Regions from separate parts of the Enterococcus sp. DIV1304_2 genome, predicted to be linked through region 2. Evidence: a T-box and tRNA genes for the amino acid it is inferred to sense, from the RefSeq annotation. Region 2 holds a T-box; the other holds one or more tRNA genes.
The links. A T-box is a leader RNA that pairs with one kind of tRNA and senses whether it is charged. The one in region 2 lies ahead of leuS (leucine--tRNA ligase), so its partner is inferred to be a tRNA-Leu.
Positions count from the first base shown of each region.

Region 1: it encodes a tRNA-Leu, which carries the amino acid that the T-box ahead of leuS (leucine--tRNA ligase) is inferred to sense. The anticodon was not compared.

Region 1 covers NZ_CP187851.1:1,155,550-1,165,250, forward strand. Annotated here, with positions in the region: gene IGJ14_RS05480 (LysM peptidoglycan-binding domain-containing protein) at 1-485, opposite strand, end outside; gene IGJ14_RS05485 (DUF378 domain-containing protein) at 883-1,095, opposite strand; gene IGJ14_RS05490 (hypothetical protein) at 1,306-1,998, shown strand; gene IGJ14_RS05495 (hypothetical protein) at 2,095-2,370, shown strand; tRNA gene IGJ14_RS05500 (tRNA-Leu) at 2,517-2,599, opposite strand; gene IGJ14_RS05505 (hypothetical protein) at 2,664-2,825, shown strand; gene IGJ14_RS05510 (pyridoxal phosphate-dependent aminotransferase) at 2,960-4,177, shown strand; gene IGJ14_RS05515 (helix-turn-helix domain-containing protein) at 4,613-5,449, shown strand; gene nagA (N-acetylglucosamine-6-phosphate deacetylase) at 5,524-6,672, shown strand; gene IGJ14_RS05525 (MerR family transcriptional regulator) at 6,767-7,555, opposite strand; gene IGJ14_RS05530 (HAD-IC family P-type ATPase) at 7,718-9,701, shown strand, end outside.
Region 2 covers NZ_CP187851.1:2,792,588-2,802,288, forward strand. Annotated here, with positions in the region: gene IGJ14_RS12890 (hypothetical protein) at 1-1,437, opposite strand, end outside; gene leuS (leucine--tRNA ligase) at 2,022-4,436, opposite strand; T-box leader at 4,527-4,739, opposite strand; gene IGJ14_RS12900 (LysM peptidoglycan-binding domain-containing protein) at 4,810-6,828, opposite strand; gene IGJ14_RS12905 (phosphatase PAP2 family protein) at 7,194-7,850, shown strand; gene IGJ14_RS12910 (TIGR01212 family radical SAM protein) at 7,850-8,812, shown strand; gene IGJ14_RS12915 (class I SAM-dependent methyltransferase) at 8,806-9,381, shown strand.

The DNA.
Region 1 (9,701 bases), 1.4 Mb from region 2:
AATTGGTAACGGCCGATATAGCGTCCGTTTGTTGCTGTATAAGAACCGCTAGACTCTTTTTGTGCGATCCATTCTTTGGCATCGTTCGTACCAGTTGAAACAGCGACTTCAGTAGCTGGTGCTTGTTCTACAACTGGCGCTTGTTCTACTACAGGTGCTTGTTCCACTACAGGTGTTTCCACAACTGGCGCTGTTTCTTGAACAGGTTCCACAGGTGCTTGAGTAGCGACAGGTGCAGCTGCTTGCTCACCAGTAGGAATAGTTAATTCTTGACCTGAAAAAATCAGGTGAATGTTTGAGATTGAGTTAGCTTCGGCAATTGTTTGGATCAAGGAGTTGTCACCAACGTATTTTTGAGAAATCGTTGATAAAGTATCACCTGATTGAACAGTGTAGGCTTCGTCTGCGTGTGCAGAAGTACCCATAAATAATGCAGCGCCGGCGGCCAAAGTTGTTCCAAAAAGAATAGTTTTAAGTGATTTCATGAAAGATCTCCTTCGTATTTTAAAAAGTTATTTTGATTAGCTGTTTTCGCTAACGAGTAATACTTTACCATGGGATTATATTTCATAGGTGATAAAAACGTAACAGTTTATGACAAAGCTACCTTTTTTGTAATATTCAACGAAACATATGTAATCGAAAAACGCTTTCTTTCCTTTAATTAAAAGAATGTATGTTCTCTTTTTTTGATGAAAAAAATTAGTTAAGAAAATATTAAGCGGATAATAAATATGTTTTTTTCTATTGTAGAAGATAAAATGGGTGGCTATCTATCAGTCATAATAGCTATTCTTAAGCCTGTTGACGACAATACAAAGGAGTAAATAAAAAAACATGAAGCAAATGGTTGCCCCATGTTCTAAAAAAATCAAATCCCAATTATTGATGTTCTACACGATTGGAGATCATTGGAAAGAATTTCAAACAATAAATAGCACAAATCCCAACAATAATATATATAGCTTTAGCTAAAATAGTCGTAGAGCCGCCTGCAATCGTCGCAACTAAATCAAATTCTAATAAACCGACTAACAACCAGTTCAATCCTCCAACAATCAACAATGTTAAAGCGATCATATCTAATGTTTTCATTGAAATTACCCCTTTCCTATATGACATACTATTATTATAAAACAATTAAAGAATTTGTACTAAAATATTGCCTGTAATTTAATTTATAGTCCTTTCATTTCAACGTTTTATAGAATTTGAAAATTTAAAATAGATATGTCTTGACAATAGACAAGTAAAAGATTAGATTTAGCTGGTTATAAAATAATAATATTTATTAAGGAGAAGAACATGAAGAAAAAATGGATGATTACTGGATTGATTGCATTGTTGCTAGGGGCTATTGGTTATACGGGCACACGGTTTGCAGGAGAAGTTTTATTCTGGGGTGGAGAATCTGATATCACTAAGATCAACGAAAATTTAGAAAAACTTGATCAACAGTTAACAAGCCATGACCAAAAAATCACTGACTTAAATAGTCAATTAGCAATAAAAAATCAAGATCTTCAAAATATACAAACAAAAGCGCAAGAATACCAAACAAAGATCACTGACTTGGAAACGCAAAAAAGCCAATTGGTTGCTGAACATGCAAATTTACAAAACCAATTAACCAGTAAAGAAAATCAATTAAATGACAAACAAATCGAAATCAACAATAAGATCAATGAAATAACTCAAAAAATAAACGAAATCAATACCCTAAATAGTCAATGGAACACTAGACTCCAAGAAATCCAGGGCAAATATACAGAGATGCAAAGTACGGTTAATCAGTTAAACGAACAAATCAGCCAATTAAATCGAGAAAAAACAAATTTGCAAACTGATTTAGCAACCGCGAAGAAACAATTAGAAACTATTTCAGCAGAAAATAGTAATTTGAGAAGTTACATCGCACAATTAGAAAAAGCGAGAAACGATGCAAAGCAAACGGCGGAAAAATCTCAACAAATCGTTGATCGCCAAGTGCATAAGTAGACGTTAAAGATACTTTTTTAGAGTTGTTTTTCCAAGGAAAATCACTTGAAAAACGGAACGTTTGTTCGTATAATGGTGATGAGGGGAGAGATGACAATGGAAAGAAAATATGGAACAGTCTCAAAAATCAGAACGATCAAACTAGGGGAACGACCACTGATCCGTTTTACTTTAGGCTCAGAGAATTGCTTGATTGCTAATCATAGTCTTAATTTTATTGCCGATGTAGATGAAGGAATGAAGATATTTGTGAAAGGCTACTATAATAACCGTAAGCAATTTGTCGTCAAAGACTACACGGTATTAGAAAAACCAAACATTGTTGTCGCTTTTGAAAATAGTCTCTTCCCTAAACAGAAGATCATCAAATGAGAGAACAAAGTCAATGTTCGATATCAAGAACTAATGGATTACTCTTATATAGGTAGAAAAATTGTAAGTTGACTCGATGAACTGCCTTGTTTTTTTAATAACAAACAAAAAAACTCATGGCATAAACCATGAGTTTTACTTATTGATGCAGACGATGGGATTTGAACCCACACGAGCTTACGCTCACAAGACCCTCAATCTTGCATGTCTGCCGTTCCATCACGTCTGCAAGAAACAACACTTTAATCATAGCGAGTAACGAAATAGATGTCAAGATATGAAAGAGGAAAATCATGAATAAATATGATGGGGAATTTTCAATTTTAGGAATGGTGGCAGGCATTATCATTGGATCTGCATTTGGACAATTGACTATGGGGATATTCTTAGGTGTGATTATCGGGATCGCTATGGATTGGGCAGCAAATCTTTGGAACGATCGGCATGAGAAATAAAAGTAAAAAAAGTTGATTTTCATCTAGGATTTCTTTAAAACGGTGGCAAAATCCAGATGAATGGAGTATGATATGGAAATAAATGGGTATAATCAGAAATTTCTAACTTTTTTGAAACGAGGGATTGGATCACTATGAGAGAATTTGAAAAATCCAACAAATTAGAAGGCGTAAGTTACGATGTCCGCGGACCGGTTCTTGAAGAAGCAGAACGAATGCAAGAAGAGGGCATCAGTATATTAAAATTGAATACGGGAAATCCAGCACCATTTGGATTTGAGGCACCAAATGAAGTGATCCGTGATTTGATCATGAATGCCAGAGATTCAGAAGGCTATTCGGATTCAAAAGGGATTTTTTCTGCACGAAAAGCGATTGAACAGTATTGTCAATTGAAAAAATTTCCAAATGTGACGATCAATGATATCTATACTGGTAATGGGGTCAGTGAGCTGATCACGATGTGTATGCAAGGGCTATTGGACAATGGCGATGAAGTATTAGTGCCAATGCCAGATTATCCTTTATGGACAGCTTCTGTTTCTTTGGCTGGAGGAAAACCAGTTCATTATGTATGCGATGAACAAGCCGAATGGTATCCAGATATTGAGGATATCAAATCTAAAGTTACCAGCCGGACAAAGGCAATCGTGATCATCAATCCTAATAATCCAACAGGAGCTTTATATCCGAAAGAGTTATTAGAAGAAATCGTGAAAATTGCACGAGAACATCAATTGATCATTTATTCAGACGAAATCTATGATCGTTTAGTGATGGATGGCTTAGAGCATATCCCGATTGCGACTTTAGCACCTGATCTATTCGTTGTCACATTGAATGGCCTATCTAAATCACATCGTGTGGCGGGATTCCGTGTCGGCTGGATGGTGTTGAGTGGTGACAAATCAAATGTAAAAGGCTATATCGAAGGGTTGAATATGCTTTCCTCTATGCGTCTTTGTTCAAATGTCCTGTCACAACAAATCATCCAAACTGCCTTAGGGGGCTACCAAAGTGTGGATGAATTGCTATTGCCTGGTGGACGGATCTACGAACAAAGAGAATACATTTATAATGCAATCAATGATATCCCTGGATTATCAGCGGTTAAGCCGAAAGCAGCTTTTTATATCTTTCCAAAAATCGATACGAAACGCTTCAATATTACCAATGATGAGCAGTTCGTATTAGATTTTCTGCACGAGCACAAGATTTTACTTGTTCACGGAGGCGGTTTTAACTGGCCTGATCCAGACCACTTCAGAATCGTTTACTTACCAAAATTAGACGATCTAAAAGTAACGGCGAAAAAAATGCGTGAATTCCTGACAACCTACCAACAAAGATAGGAAATATCATAATTTGGCTGTTGTGCGTGTGTATTAAGTAGGTAGTATTAAGCGTAAGCGAGTAACTGATGGAACATATCAAGATTTTATGAAGTAAGTGAATCACTATAACAATTGGAATCAACGATTCTTATGGGCGTTTGCTTACTTCACTAAATCAACCGTTTTTGTCTGAGTTTTATTTTCATTTGACACCTGTAAATAACCAGTTTCGAGTAAGAGCCAACGAGTAGTAAAAACGATGTGATTGGTAACTTTTTTTATAAAGTAAATACGACTTCACCTAAAAGCCGTCCCGATACCGAGGCGTTTTTTTAATGTCAATTTTTGAAAAATGATTCGTTGCTTTTGGACTTTTCTTGAAGTTTACAAAGTAGTCAAGTACAATACATGTAGTCATGCGAATACGCATATTTTTTTGAGAGGGGGATACTTATGGAAGCATTAGTCGATTCCTTTGGTACGATCATCAAAGAAATCCGAAAAGAACAAAAAATGACTCAACAAATGCTTTCACAAGGCATTTGTTCTCAAAGTGTGCTGAGTAGAATCGAAAATAACGAAGAGTTACCAAATGTATTAGTGATGGCTCAGATCTGTCACAGGCTTGGTGTAACGATCGATTATGTCATGAACTTATCCAAGGACAAGATTCGAGCAGCAACTAGACAGTTTGATCTTCTGGATCTTTACTTTTTAAAAAGAGATTATCGTAAATTAGAACAAGAACTAAAATCAGCGAAGGTGACAGAGAATCTCTATTCAGCTGAGGATTTTCAACGGTATTATTATTATTTAGGTGTTTGTGAATTTACATTAAGGAAAAACCTAGTAAAGGCACTTAGTTACTTGAAAGAAGCATTGACTTACTCCAGCCAAAAAGATCGGACACATGTCTGTGATATCGAGATCCAATTGATCAGCTGTATTGGGAAAGTCTATGGGGTTGCAGGGAGAAGTACAGAAGCAAGATATTATTTAAGTCGTAGTGTCCAACTCTTGCATGATACGATCAACGAGCACAACAAAAGCGAATTGACCCAGATTTTTTATAATTATGGTAGTTTTCTATTTCATCAAGGAGAACGCCAAGCAGCCCTTGAACAAGTGAATCAAGGGATTCGTTGGGCACAAGAAAAAAATAGCTATTATTATTTAAATGATTTATTTATTCTAAAAAGTTTGATCTACAAACAGCAAAATGAACTATCAAAAGCATTGTTTTATGAAGAATTAGCTCAAGCAGTAAAAAAGATTGCTAAAAGTATATAAATGGTGTAGACCATTCTTGACTTCTTTCGTAAATAAGAGTAATTTAAAGGTAGATCATCAAAGGAGAGAATAGAATGAGAACTTATATCTATGCTGACAAATTCTTTTTAGCATCTGGTGTGAAAAACACTGGATATCTTGAAATCACTGATGGGCTTTTTGGCGAATATCTTTCAGAAAAACCAGCTGGTGAAGTAACGATCATTGATCAAAGCGGTAAATGGATCGCCCCTGGACTTGTAGACACACATATTCATGGGTTTATGAATCACGATGTTATGGATAATGACGCAGAAGGAATCAAAGCTATGTCAGAAGGTTTGTTATCTTGTGGGGTAACTGCCTTTTTACCTACAACATTAACCTCTAGTAAAGAACGTCTAAGAGATGTAGCAGAGACGATCGGAAAAATGTACCATGAAGCTCCTGGCGCTAAAATCAAAGGGATCTATTTTGAAGGACCATTCTTTACAGAAGAGCATAAAGGCGCGCAAAACCCAAGTTATTTTGGCGACCCTGATTTGGCAGTCTTCAATGAATGGCAAGAAGCTTCAGGCGGATTGATCAAAAAAATCGCATTAGCACCAGAACGCGCAGGTGTCGAAGAATTTGTAAAACAAGTGACAGATGAAGGCGTTGTCGTTGCTTTAGGTCATAGTAATGCAACGATCAATGAAGCACAAGCAGCTGTTGAAGCAGGTGCAAGCGTGTTTGTTCATGCGTTTAACGGGATGCGCGGCTTGAACCATCGTGAGCCAGGTATGGTCGGCGCATTATTATCATTGGATCACGTATTTTCTGAGTTGATTTGTGACGGTCACCATGTCCATCCAAATGCAGCACAGATCCTGATGGAAAAAGCAGGACATGAACATGTGGCTTTGATCACGGATTGCATGATGGCTGGTGGAATGCCTGATGGTAACTACAATTTAGGTGAGTTCCCAGTAGTCGTAAAAGATGGAACGGCTCGCTTAGAATCTGGAAATCTAGCTGGAAGTATCCTAAGATTAAAAGAAGCAATCAAAAATGTCGTAGATTGGGGCTTAGCTACACCAGAACAAGCCATTATGATGGCTACGTACGTTCCTGCAGTTAGCTGTAAGATCGACGATACATGTGGAAAGATTGCTAAAGGAAGAGATGCTGATTTCATCGTCTTGAATCCTGACATGACCTTAGATGCCACTTATTTAGATGGTGTTGAACGTTATCATGCGTAAAAAAGAATAAATGAACAGCCAAAAGGAAGAAGCAACTCGTAGCTTTACTCTCTTTTGGCTGTTTTTTTGTGGTGTTTTTTAGATAAATAGTTGGTTACTGGATCAATACTTCTAAGCGTGTAATAAATTCATTCTGGTCATTGGTTTCATGGAAATCTACGAGATAGAGTTCATAAAATGGACTTTTTAATTCTAGTTGATGTGTTTGTGCATATTTTTTCATTTCTTGAATGCCTGTGACTTGTTGCTCATAGGCTCCTTGGTAAGTGTAGGTCAAGTATTTCCCGGATGGTAACGTAGACACCTCATTGATCAAAGAGGCAGTTTCTGGATAGAAATAAAAGACTTGATAAGCAAAAGAATCTGACTCTTCATGTAAGATACTTCCAAATAAATTTTGATTGTTGGCACTGAGGTGTTTCTCATGTTTTTTATGCAGTTGTTTCAATGCGTAATCGACATCATCACTAGTCGTCATTTCATCGTCTTTGATGACTTGACGTAATTGATGTTCCATCACGATCGGTTGATTGAATGGAGTATCTTCTACTTCATAGATCAACTGTAAGCGATCATCTAATAAGGCGATTTTTTCTTTTGATTCTGCAATCAACCGATGCAAAGAATCAATTTCAAATCGTAAAAGTTCTTTTGTTCGATCGATATTTTTATTATTCAGATATTCGACGATCTCAGGCAAAGAAACATCAAAATATCGCAGATCGCGAATCGTATTTAGTTGTTCTAATTCTTTGTACGAATAATTTCGATAACCGTTGTCGTCATAATCTGGTTGGATCAAACCGATTTTTTCATAGTAACGTAAAGTATGTGGGGTAATATCATATAATTTTGCTAATTCATTGATTTTCAATCGATTCACTTCCGTTTGATTTTATTTATACTTTATATCTGTTCCTCATTTTACTATTAGTTGATTCAAAAAAGCGAGTATTTTTAAATTATTTACACAAAACCCTTGACCTTAGAGTTACTCTAACCTGTAAGCTGATTATAGATTAGTCAGTGTTGGAGGAGAAAAAGTATGGAATGGTATAACAAGTCAACGGAAGAAACAATCAAACAAGTTCAAGTCACAGAATATATCACAGAGAGTGATCGGCTGGAACGTCAACAAAAATATGGAAAAAATAAAATGGAAGAAAAAGATCAAACACCAGAATGGCAAAAATTCTTATCTTATTTCCATGATGCGTTGATGTACATCTTATTAGGGGCAGCGATATTGAAAGTTGCAACTGGTGCATTGATGGAAGGTGGCATGATCTTTTTAGTTGTTTTTCTAAATGCGATGATCGGGTACTTCCAAGAACGAAAAGCAGCTTCTTCTTTAGATAGTATCAAAGGATTATTGAGTGATAAAGCAGTGATTTTAGAAGATGGTAAAAAACGAGAGATCGATCCGGCAGACTTGGTCGTCGGCGATCAAGTAGTCTTGACTGCTGGAGATATCGTACCAGCAGATGTTCGGATCATCGAATCATTCAATTTACAAGTGGATGAGGCGATTTTAACAGGAGAAACACATTCTGTCAGCAAAACTGTTGATAGCTTACCTGAAAATACAGAATTAGCTGAACAAGTAAATATGGCTTTTTCGGGCACTAAAGTTGAATCTGGCAATGGATTAGGTGTCGTTGTTGAAGTAGGTTCGAATACTCAAATCGGTAAAATCAGTCATTCTTTATCAACTGTTGAAGAACAAGAAACCCCGTTATTGAAGAAAATCAAGGAAATGAATACAAGTATATTTAAAGGAATCAGTGCGTTGATTTTGTTAATTGCTCTTGTTTCGTATTTTTATTATGGTATGACATGGGGCTATATCGCTACGGCGATCATTGCTTTGATCGTTTCTTCGATTCCAGAAGGCCTGCCGTCGATTTTAACGATCATTTTGTCGATTGGCGTGAATCGAATGGCAAAGAAGAATGCCATCGTAAAAACATTGCCTACAGTAGAAACCTTAGGTGCGATGACGGTTATTTGTTCAGATAAGACAGGGACATTGACAAAAAATGAAATGTCTTTAGTTCATATAGCGACACTAAATGATTGGTATACGCCTGAATCATTTGCACAAGTAGCACATACAAAAGTCGAAGAATATTTGTTACAAGCAATGCATAATTGTCAAGAAACACAATTAGCAGATGGGGATTGTCCTGAAACGGGAAATGCAACAGAACTTGCATTATTACGTTATACAAATACGCAACAGGCAATAATCCATTCACCTATTGCCAAAATCCCTTTTGATTCAGCGTATAAATACATGGGGACTGTTCATGAGATCAATGGGAAGAATATCTTGTTCGTAAAAGGTGCACCGGATGTATTGATCGAAAAAGCGGGACAACAAATGGATGCTAGAGGTATGAGCCAGTCGATCGATAAAAAACGTTGGCATAAGAAAAATGAAGATTTAGCGAGTCAAGGGCAACGTGTGTTAGCTTTTGCGATGAAAGAAATCGGCGATGAAGACTTATCTCATGATGCACTAGATGAAGCATTGACGATGATTGGCTTATGCGGTGTGATCGACCCACCAAAAGAGTCAGCAATCGAAGCAGTGAAATCAATGCAACAAGCTGGAATACGTGTCAAAATGATCACAGGCGATCATCCACTGACAGCGAAAGCCATCGCAAAACAACTAGGATTGCAAAATCATCAAACAGCAATCACAGGAAAAGAGCTGAATCAACTGTCAGAGCAACAATGGCAACGCGCAGTAAGTGAAAACGATGTATTTGCGCGAACGACACCAGAACACAAATTGGCAATCGTTTCTTATCTACAAGCGCAAGGTGAAATTGTTGGGATGACCGGCGATGGTGTAAATGATGCACCAGCATTGAAAAAAGCTGACGTCGGGATTGCTATGGGGATCAAAGGGAGCGATGTTAGTAAGCAAGCAGCAGATATGGTTTTAGTCGATGATAATTTTGAGACGATCGCTTATGCAGTCAAAGAAGGACGTCGGATATTCGACAACTTGAAGAAAA
Region 2 (9,701 bases):
GGCTAATGTGTCTATAATACGCATTCTTGTTTCGTAAAAATTTTGTGTATTTCCACTTTCATCTGTTGCATTTAGATTAATTAAATTAGTGGAGTTAGGTACTAATTCCGTCAAGCTTCTTGTAGCTGCCATTCTAATATTACTCAACGTAGACCAATTATCTTGAAGATTATTTATAACCGAACGTAATTCTTCCTGGTTAAAATCTCGGTGACGATTTGCTTGAATATCTGTCCATTCTGTTTTTTCCATACCTGTAGGCGCTTCAGTGTCTACGACCGTCACAGTTGTCCAAAATTGTGTGATTCCACCAGTGGAATTATTGATAAGATAAACTGGCAACTGATTAGTATAACCAGGGAACCAACCAGTTCCAAGATTTGAGGTGGAGAAACTCCAATTTCCTGGACCTGGTAATGTATGGAACCAACTTTGAATCACTTCTTGAGACAACGATTGGCTTCTCGTGGCCTGAACCGTCACATTCGCATGCACACCGACTGTTGGGACTTCTTCCTCATCTTCCGCATTCACTGTCAATTGTCCAATTGTTTCCCCCGTATAACTAAGATTCATCACATGTCTTGGGGTGGCAATGTGTGTGAACTGTGTCGCAACACCAGTCGTACCTAAACCGACATTTCCACGGATATCTAACGCTACGGTCGTGCTTGCCGCCTGTACTCTTGTGACTGTAAAATTGATCGTTGATGTAAAATTGGAATTGATTGTTACAGTAGCAGAGACACTCACCGCTGCATTACTTGACGAAATATTCGTTAGTGTGTATGTATTTCGGTGAGTCGAATGATTCCCATAATACATCTGTGTGTATAATTCATCGGGCATTCCGACAGAACTGTCCGTAACAATTGAAGAAATCCAGCCATTACTAGTACCTTGCCGCTGTACCATGGAATGTGTCGGTACAGTCACGGAGAAAGTGGCTGTCGAATTTGCCGCATTGCCTAAAGTGATAGTTCGATTGATGGCATTTTGCAAGACAGCTTGAATATAGGAGCTTCTCCCATGATTGGTTAGTTCTGCTACGTTCTGTGCAGTTAAATTCAGCCGTCCCAAATGGATAGATAGCGGACTTTCATCAAGTGGTGGCACTTCTTCTTGCGTTTCCACCGTCTCTATAGTCTCCTCCGTCGCTGGTGCTTCTGGAGGTGCTTCCATCGTCGGCACTTCTTCTGCCACTTCTGGTGGAGCTTCAGGAGTTTCCACTACTACTTCAGGCTCTTCGTGAGTAATTGGTGCTTGTTCTTCGACCACGTCTGTTGCTTCTTCAGATAAGTGACTTTCTGGCTGTTCTTCCATGATCTCTGTATTAGCTATCGACTCGTTTTCTATTGCCATTACCACAGAAGGTAGCAATGCCTGTTGAAACAATAGGAATGAGGTAGCGATAATCCGTATTTTTTTTGCTTTCAAAAATTCTCTCCCCTCTCTTATTTTTTGACAATGCATGTAATCATCTATCTTTTTGGATAAGCTGATTGAGATAAGTAATCGTTAAAACGAGCTACTCGATCGTAAGTTTTCTGCAAAGTTCAGCTATAAATAAAAGGTATGTAATTAGTTCAGGCACCTTCGCAAAAATCATTGCGAGTTTATGCAGGATTTTTATGTGGAATCAATGGTGTAAACCTGCTAAAAAATGAAAAAAAACTCAAAAAACAATAATGCAAATGCCATACAAATATTATCCATAATTTCAAAATACTAATAAAATCTTTTTTTACCGTTAGCAAGGTAAAAAAACATCCAAGACGTGAACGCCAGTTGCTCACTATTTTTTTCGACTTTACCTTTTACTTGTCTACACTAGATTAGTTACTATTCCTTGAACAAAAAGGGATAACTATTATATAGAGTAAAAATATGAAATCATCACTGATAATAAAATTTCCCTCAGATGGAAATTTATAAAAAAAACCACATTCTCATGAAATCCAAATGATTTTCATGAGAATGTGGCATCTCGTTTTTACTTTTTTTCTATTGGTGCTTACTTATTAATTTGCGACGATGTTGACTAATTTATTTGGAACCACGATCACTTTTCTGATTGTTTTTCCTTCTAATTGTTCTTTGATACTGTCATCGTCCATCGCTGTTTTTTCTAGTTCTTCTTTTGATAAGTCACGTGCAACACTGGCTTTGGCACGAACTTTTCCATTGATTTGGAAGACGACTTCTACTTCATCTTCAATCAAAGCAGCTTCATCATAAGTTGGCCATGGTGCATAAGAAAGATCTTGTTCATTGCCTAGGATCGCCCATAGCTCTTCACCGATATGTGGCGCGATCGGTGCAAGTAATTGTACGAATCCTTCGATATATTCATAAGGTAAGGCATCGACTTTATATGCTTCATTGACAAAGACCATCAATTGAGAAATCGCTGTATTGAAATGTAGATTTTCGTAATCTTCTGTGACTTTTTTAACTGTTTGGTGATATACTTTGTCAAGTTTACCGTCATTCAGTGTCGTGATACGATCACGCATTTTATTGTTTTCGTCCACGATCAAGCGCCAAACGCGATCTAAGAATTTACGGCTACCTTCTAAGCCATTTTCACTCCAAGCAATCGATGCGTCTAATGGGCCCATGAACATTTCGTAGAGACGTAACGTATCCGCACCATATGCTTCTACGACATCGTCAGGATTGACGACATTGCCACGAGATTTAGACATTTTTTCGTTGTTTTCTCCAAGGATCATTCCTTGATTGAACAATTTTTCAAAAGGCTCTTTTGTTGGTACCACGCCAATATCGTAAAGGAATTTATGCCAGAAGCGAGCATACAATAGGTGAAGTACCGCATGTTCTGCCCCACCAATATAAATATCTACTGGTAACCATCGTTCTAGTTTTTCATAGTTAGCTAATTCTTTTTTATTATGTGGATCGATATAGCGTAGGTAATACCATGAGCTTCCTGCCCATTGTGGCATCGTATTCGTCTCACGACGACCTTTTTTACCTGTTTCAGGATCAACGACATTGACCCACTCGTCAATGTTTGCTAATGGTGACTCCCCTGTTCCACTTGGTTGGATATTGCTTGTTTTTGGTAAACGTAGTGGTAATTCTTCTTCTGCTACTGTTGTCACTGTGCCGTCTTCCCAATGGATGATCGGGATTGGTTCTCCCCAATAACGTTGACGAGAAAATAACCAATCACGCAAGCGATAGCTGACTTCTTTTTTCCCAACGCCATGTTCTTCCAACCATTGATTCATCGCATCGATGGCTTCTTCTTTATTCAATCCGTTCAAGAAATCAGAATTGATATGCGCACCATCTTCTGTGTAGGCAGCTGTTGAAGTATCGCCACCTTCGATGACTGGTAAGATTTCTAGATCAAACGTTTGTGCAAACTCGTAATCACGTTCATCATGTGCCGGTACTGCCATGATCGCACCTGTTCCATAAGAAGCTAACACATAATCAGCGATCCAGATAGGGATTTCCTTGCCATTTACTGGGTTGATCGCATACGCCCCTGTAAATACGCCGGTTTTTTCTTTAGCAAGATCTGTTCGTTTAAGATCTGATTTTTTCGCTGTTTCTGCGATATACGCTTCGACTGCTTCTTTTTGTTCTGGAGTTGTGATCTCACGAACTAAGTCTAGCTCTGGTGCTAGCACGGAGTAGGTTGCCCCAAATAACGTATCTGGACGTGTGGTAAAGACCGTATATTCTTTGTCTGTGCCAGCCACTTTAAACGTGACATTTGCTCCGACTGAACGACCGATCCAGTTGCGTTGCATTTCTTTGATGCTTTCGGGCCAATCCACAAGCTCTAGGTCATCAATCAAACGATCTGCATAAGCGGTGATTTTCAGCATCCATTGACGCATTGGTTTGCGGATAACATCATAGCCACCACGTTCACTTTTGCCGTCGATCACTTCTTCGTTTGAGATCACTGTACCTAGTTCAGGTACCCAGTTCACAGCTACTTCTGCTTCATAGGCTAAACCTTTTTCGTATAATTTAGTAAAGATCCATTGTGTCCATTTGTAGTACTCAGGGTCTGTTGTGTTGACTTCACGATTCCAATCGTAACTAAAACCAAGTGAATTGATTTGGCGACGGAAGGTTTCAATATTTTTTTGCGTAAATTCTGCAGGGTCATTCCCTGTATCCAATGCGTATTGTTCTGCTGGTAGTCCAAATGCATCCCACCCCATTGGATGTAACACGTTGAAACCTTGACTACGTTTGAAACGAGCTAGGATATCTGTTGCAGTATAGCCTTCTGGATGCCCAACATGTAGACCTTGTCCTGATGGATATGGAAACATATCCAACGCATAGAATTTTGGTTTACCTGGTTCATCATGCGTATTGAAGATGTTATTTTTTGCCCAATATTTTTGCCATTTTTTTTCAATTTCTTTGTGATTATAGCTCATCTTGAACCCCCTATTTTGATGTAATGATCTGTTTTTCTTTTAGCATCTGGCCTTGAAAAACAAAAAAATCCTATAAAAAGATTGCTCTTTTTATAGGACGTAATCTACGTGGTACCACCTAATTTTGCCTTACTAAACAAGGCCTTGAACGTTGTAACGGTCGTCACCGCCTCTGCTTACTGGGAGAACTGTTCAGCAGGTGCAACTCAAAGGCGAGTTCAAAAGCGTCCGTACACATTTTCACCAACCATGTGCTCTCTAAAACTTTCGACTTTTTACTACTTCCTTTTCAAACGTTGATCAACTAAATTTTTAGTAGCTTCATAGTAACAAATATTATTGAATCAATCAACTATTATTTCAGTCAGATCGATTATTTTGCAACGATCAAACTTTGTCCTGGGTAGATAAAGTTATTTTTGATGTTGTTCCACTCGATCAATTGCGCCATTGAGATGCCATGGCTATCAGCTACACCCCAAACGGATTCACCTGCTTTGACTGTGTAACGTTTGCCATCATTAGACGTAGGTGCTGCTGTTGTATTTCCTTTTTTCACGACCACTTTTTGGCCTGGATAAATGAAATTATTTTTGATATTGTTCCATTCGATCAGTTGATCCATCGTGATGCCGTGTTTATCAGCTACCCCCCAAACGGATTCACCTGCTTTGACCGTATAGATCGTATCACCAGATGTTGATGTGTTCGTTGCTGCTGACGTATTCGGTGTGCTTGGCGCAGCTGCCGGCGTTGTTGTCGGTGTAGATGTTGGTGCTGCTGTACTACCACCTTTTACGATCAGTTTTTGACCTGGATAGATGAAGTTATTTTTGATATTGTTCCATTCAATCAATTGGTTCATCGAGATCCCATTTTTATTTGCGACGCTCCACACCGATTCCCCTGCTTTGACCGTGTAGGTGCCTGAGCCTTGGCTTGCTGTGTTTGAAGTCGTTGGATTATTCGTCGGTGTTGAAGGTGCTGGATTCGTTGATGCAGTGCTTGTTGCGCCACCATTTGAAACAACCAACTGTTGTCCTGGGTAAATAAAGTTGTTCTTGATGTTGTTCCATTGGATCAACTGTGCCATTGAGATGCCATGGGCATGAGACACACCCCAGACAGAATCGCCTGCTTTGACCGTATATTTTGCACCAGAAACTGAAGCACCTGTACTTGGTGTTGATGGTGTTGTGCTTGGTGTCGATGGTGTATTTACAGAAGCAGACCCACCATTAGAAACGATCAAGCTTTGTCCTGGATAAACAAAATTATTCTTGATATTATTCCATTGGATCAATTGTGCCATTGAGATGCCGTGGGCATTCGAGATACCCCAAACAGAGTCACCTGCTTTGACTGTATAACGCGTACCGGACGAATTGTTTGTTGTTGTTCCAGCAGAACTGCTGCCTGCAGAAGCTGTATTGTTTCCTGAATTTGTTGTTGAAGATCCGCCAGCTGTACCACCTTTGATCGTCAATTTTTGTCCTGGATAAACAAAATTATTTTTAATATTATTCCATTCAATCAATTGTGCCATTGAGATGCCATGAGCATTTGAAATACCCCAAACAGAATCACCAGATTTTACTGTGTACGTCGTTGAACCCGTAGTCGTACTTCCACCAGTATTTCCTGTATTCGTGCTTCCTGTATTTGTACTTCCTGTGTTACCTGTATTGATCGTATTGCCGCCGCCAGTAGTCGCACCACCGCCTGCATTTCCAGTTGCTGGTGTGTCATATTTGGTCAAGCCATACGTCATGATAAGATTGTTTAATTTTGTCGCATAACTTGGGTCTGTCGCATAGCGTCCTGTCAAATGGGCAGTAGCATCCGTATAAGAACGAGTATTACTCTTCCAAGCACCTGCATAGTAGTAGCCATTACCAAATGAAGTATTTCTAAGTACATAGGCATTGTCACTAAAAGACTCTGCGAAAGAAGGATATTGACGGAAAGGTTCTTTTTTCGTCACCCATTGGTTGTTCAAGAATTCAAGCGTGTCCATATAAACAGTTTGTCCTTGGTAGCTTCCTTTGATTCCAAATAAGTTATGATACGGTGCACGTGATAATGTACTGCCACCCCAACCACTTTCGACGACTGCTTGAGCGATCATTACTGAAGCATACAAATCATTCGCGTTTGCGATCGGTTGTGCAAATGTTGCAATTTCTGTGATAAATGCAGCGGTATTGATCCGAGAGTTCATTTGGATCGGTGTTTCATCCGCATTGACAGCGACTGATTGTAATACTGGTGCTACAGCTGAACAGCCCACCATTGCGGTTCCGACGATTGCCGCACTTCGCTTTACTTTACGGTAACGCTTTGCTTGTTCCAGACGTCTGCGTTCTTTTCGTCCTACTAATTCCTTTTGCATATACTATCCCCCATATTTAATTACTTTTATCTAGCCTTATCAATAATTATAACTTCTCTTAATATTTATTAAAAGTTATTTAAGACTATTACGTTGTTTTGTAATCTTTATGTAATCTTTCGTAATTTTTTGATTTGACGCTTTTGTTAACCCTTTAATCAAACGATTCCGAGTTATTAAATTATATATGACCACCTATTTTTTCAATTAAATATGTCGGTTATATTACTTGAGGGTTGCTATTACATTACAACTTGCATAACAATATATTTTTATTCATTGATCCAAGTGAACAGGAATAGAAAACTCTTGTTTTTCGTTCTTATAATAAATGCTATAATGATTGGGCATGAAGGAGGAGTTAAATGAAAAATAAAAGAATCTTCCAAATCTCAGCCGCAAGTTGCTTCTTGCTTTTTCTAGCGTTGAGTCTACTTGTCTTATTTCGCGTGGATCTATTGTCTAGTTTTGACCAAACGCTGACCCATTGGATTCGTATTCCTTATCCTGATTGGAATCCATTTCAGCGGTTGATCACGACATTTGGAAATGCAATAACTGTCATTTTAGTATTTGGATTAGTTGCTCTTTGGTTATGGCACAAGAAAAAAAGAAAAGAACTGTATTGGTTCATCTTCAACTTTGTGCTAGTTGCTGGGATATTAAATCCACTAATCAAGCTTTTAGTGATGCGTGACCGTCCAAGTCTTCAACATTTAGTTGTCGAAACGACGTATAGTTTTCCCAGCGGACATGCCGCAACGAGTATGATCTTGTATGGCACACTGATTTTTTTGATGCCATCTTTGATCAAGACGAGAGAATGGGCATGGATGATCCAAGTATTGTTAGGTTTACTGATTCTGAGTATTGGCGCTAGTCGTGTCTATCTGGGTGTCCATTATCCTAGTGATATCCTCGGTGGTTATAGCTTGAGCCTATTTTGGTTATGCTTGACTTATCCTTGGTATGTCCAACAACGCTTGCCATTTACACAATCAAATAGGAAGAAGGGATTTTAATGGAATTTCCTTATGCTGAAGGAAATAAACGTTACCATTCTTGGAATTATGCGTTACGCCATGAATTTGGTGGAAAAATTTTTAAAGTACCGATCGATGGTGGCTTTGATTGTCCCAATCGTGACGGAACAGTTGCCCACGGTGGTTGTACCTTTTGTAGTGTTTCTGGCTCTGGTGATATGATCGTTGCTCCAGAAGAGCCACTACCGATCCAGTTTCAAAAAGAAATCGATATGATGCACAAAAAATGGCCACAAGTGAATCAATACATCGTTTACTTTCAAAATTTCACGAATACCCATGCGCCAGTCGAAGTTATTCGTGAACGATTTGAACAGGTCATCAACCTACCAGGTGTCGTTGGTTTATCAATTGGTACCAGACCAGATTGCTTACCCGATGAAGTCGTGGATTACTTAGCTGAATTGAATCAACGTTTATACTTATGGGTAGAATTGGGCTTACAAACGACTTATGAAGAAACCTCCGTCTTGATCAATCGAGCACATGATTATCAAACATACCTAGACGGTGTTACGAAATTACGGAAGCACAACATACGTGTATGTACGCATCTGATCAACGGATTACCAGGAGAATCATTGGAAATGATGCGGGAAAATGTTCGTCGCACGATCTTAGATTCTGATATCCAAGGAATCAAACTACATTTGATGCACTTGATGCGTAAAACAAAGATGTTACGTGACTATCATGAGGGCAGACTGCAATTGATGAGTCGAGCCGATTATGTATCTGTCATTTGTGACCAATTGGAAATGATTCCTCAAGAGATCATCATTCATCGTTTAACTGGTGATGCGCCTTGGGACTCGTTGGTCGGGCCAATGTGGAGTTTGAAAAAATGGGAAGTCTTAAATGCGATTGATGAAGAAATGATTCATCGCAATAGTTATCAAGGAAAGTACAATATTCGAGAAGGAGTCAAAAGCGGATGTTGAAAACGGCACTTCATTATAGTCATACGCTATTGGAGGAAATCATCCAACCAGGAGATCATGTGATTGATGCCACGATGGGGAATGGACATGATACTGTATTTCTTGCAGATAAAGTCGGACGAACTGGCCAAGTGTACAGCTTTGATATCCAAAAACAAGCACTGGAAGCCACGCAACAGAAATTGTCAGAAAATGGCTTATTGGATCGGACGACCCTGTTTTTACAAGGACATGAGACCATTGGTGAAGTCATTGCTGAACAACAAGCGATCAAAGCCGGCATCTTCAACTTAGGCTATTTACCCAAAAGTGATAAATCCGTCATCACGCTACCTGAAACGACAAAAACAGCGATGGAAGAAATCTTGAAACGTTTAGTTCCACAAGGTCGCATGATCATCGTCGTTTATTATGGCCATCAAGGTGGCGAAGCAGAACTAGATATGGTACAAAGCTTTTGCCAAGCGTTGCCTCAAGAACGATTCAATGTTTTGAATTATCAATTTATCAATCAAAAAAATAATCCTCCGATCTTGTATTGTATCGAAAGAAAGAAAAACCACAACTAATAAAAACCTCCTTATCTTCTAGTGTGATAAAACTGAGAAGATAAAGAGGTTTTTGATTTTTTTAGCAGAACCTAACGACCAATTAGAATCTCATCTTCTTAATGCCCCTCACTTGATCACATTTGACCTATGATTTGGTGAAATACTGTTTTAGCACACGAATGATCAATATTGTTACGCCTACTGCCAAAATAAAACTGATGATGGCTATTAGGATTCCTAAAATACCCATGATGTTCTCCTGACTATGTTCTATGTAACACGCTTAGACAAAAACCACTAGCCCGCCAGCTAGTAGTTTTTGGTCGTAACATGAACCT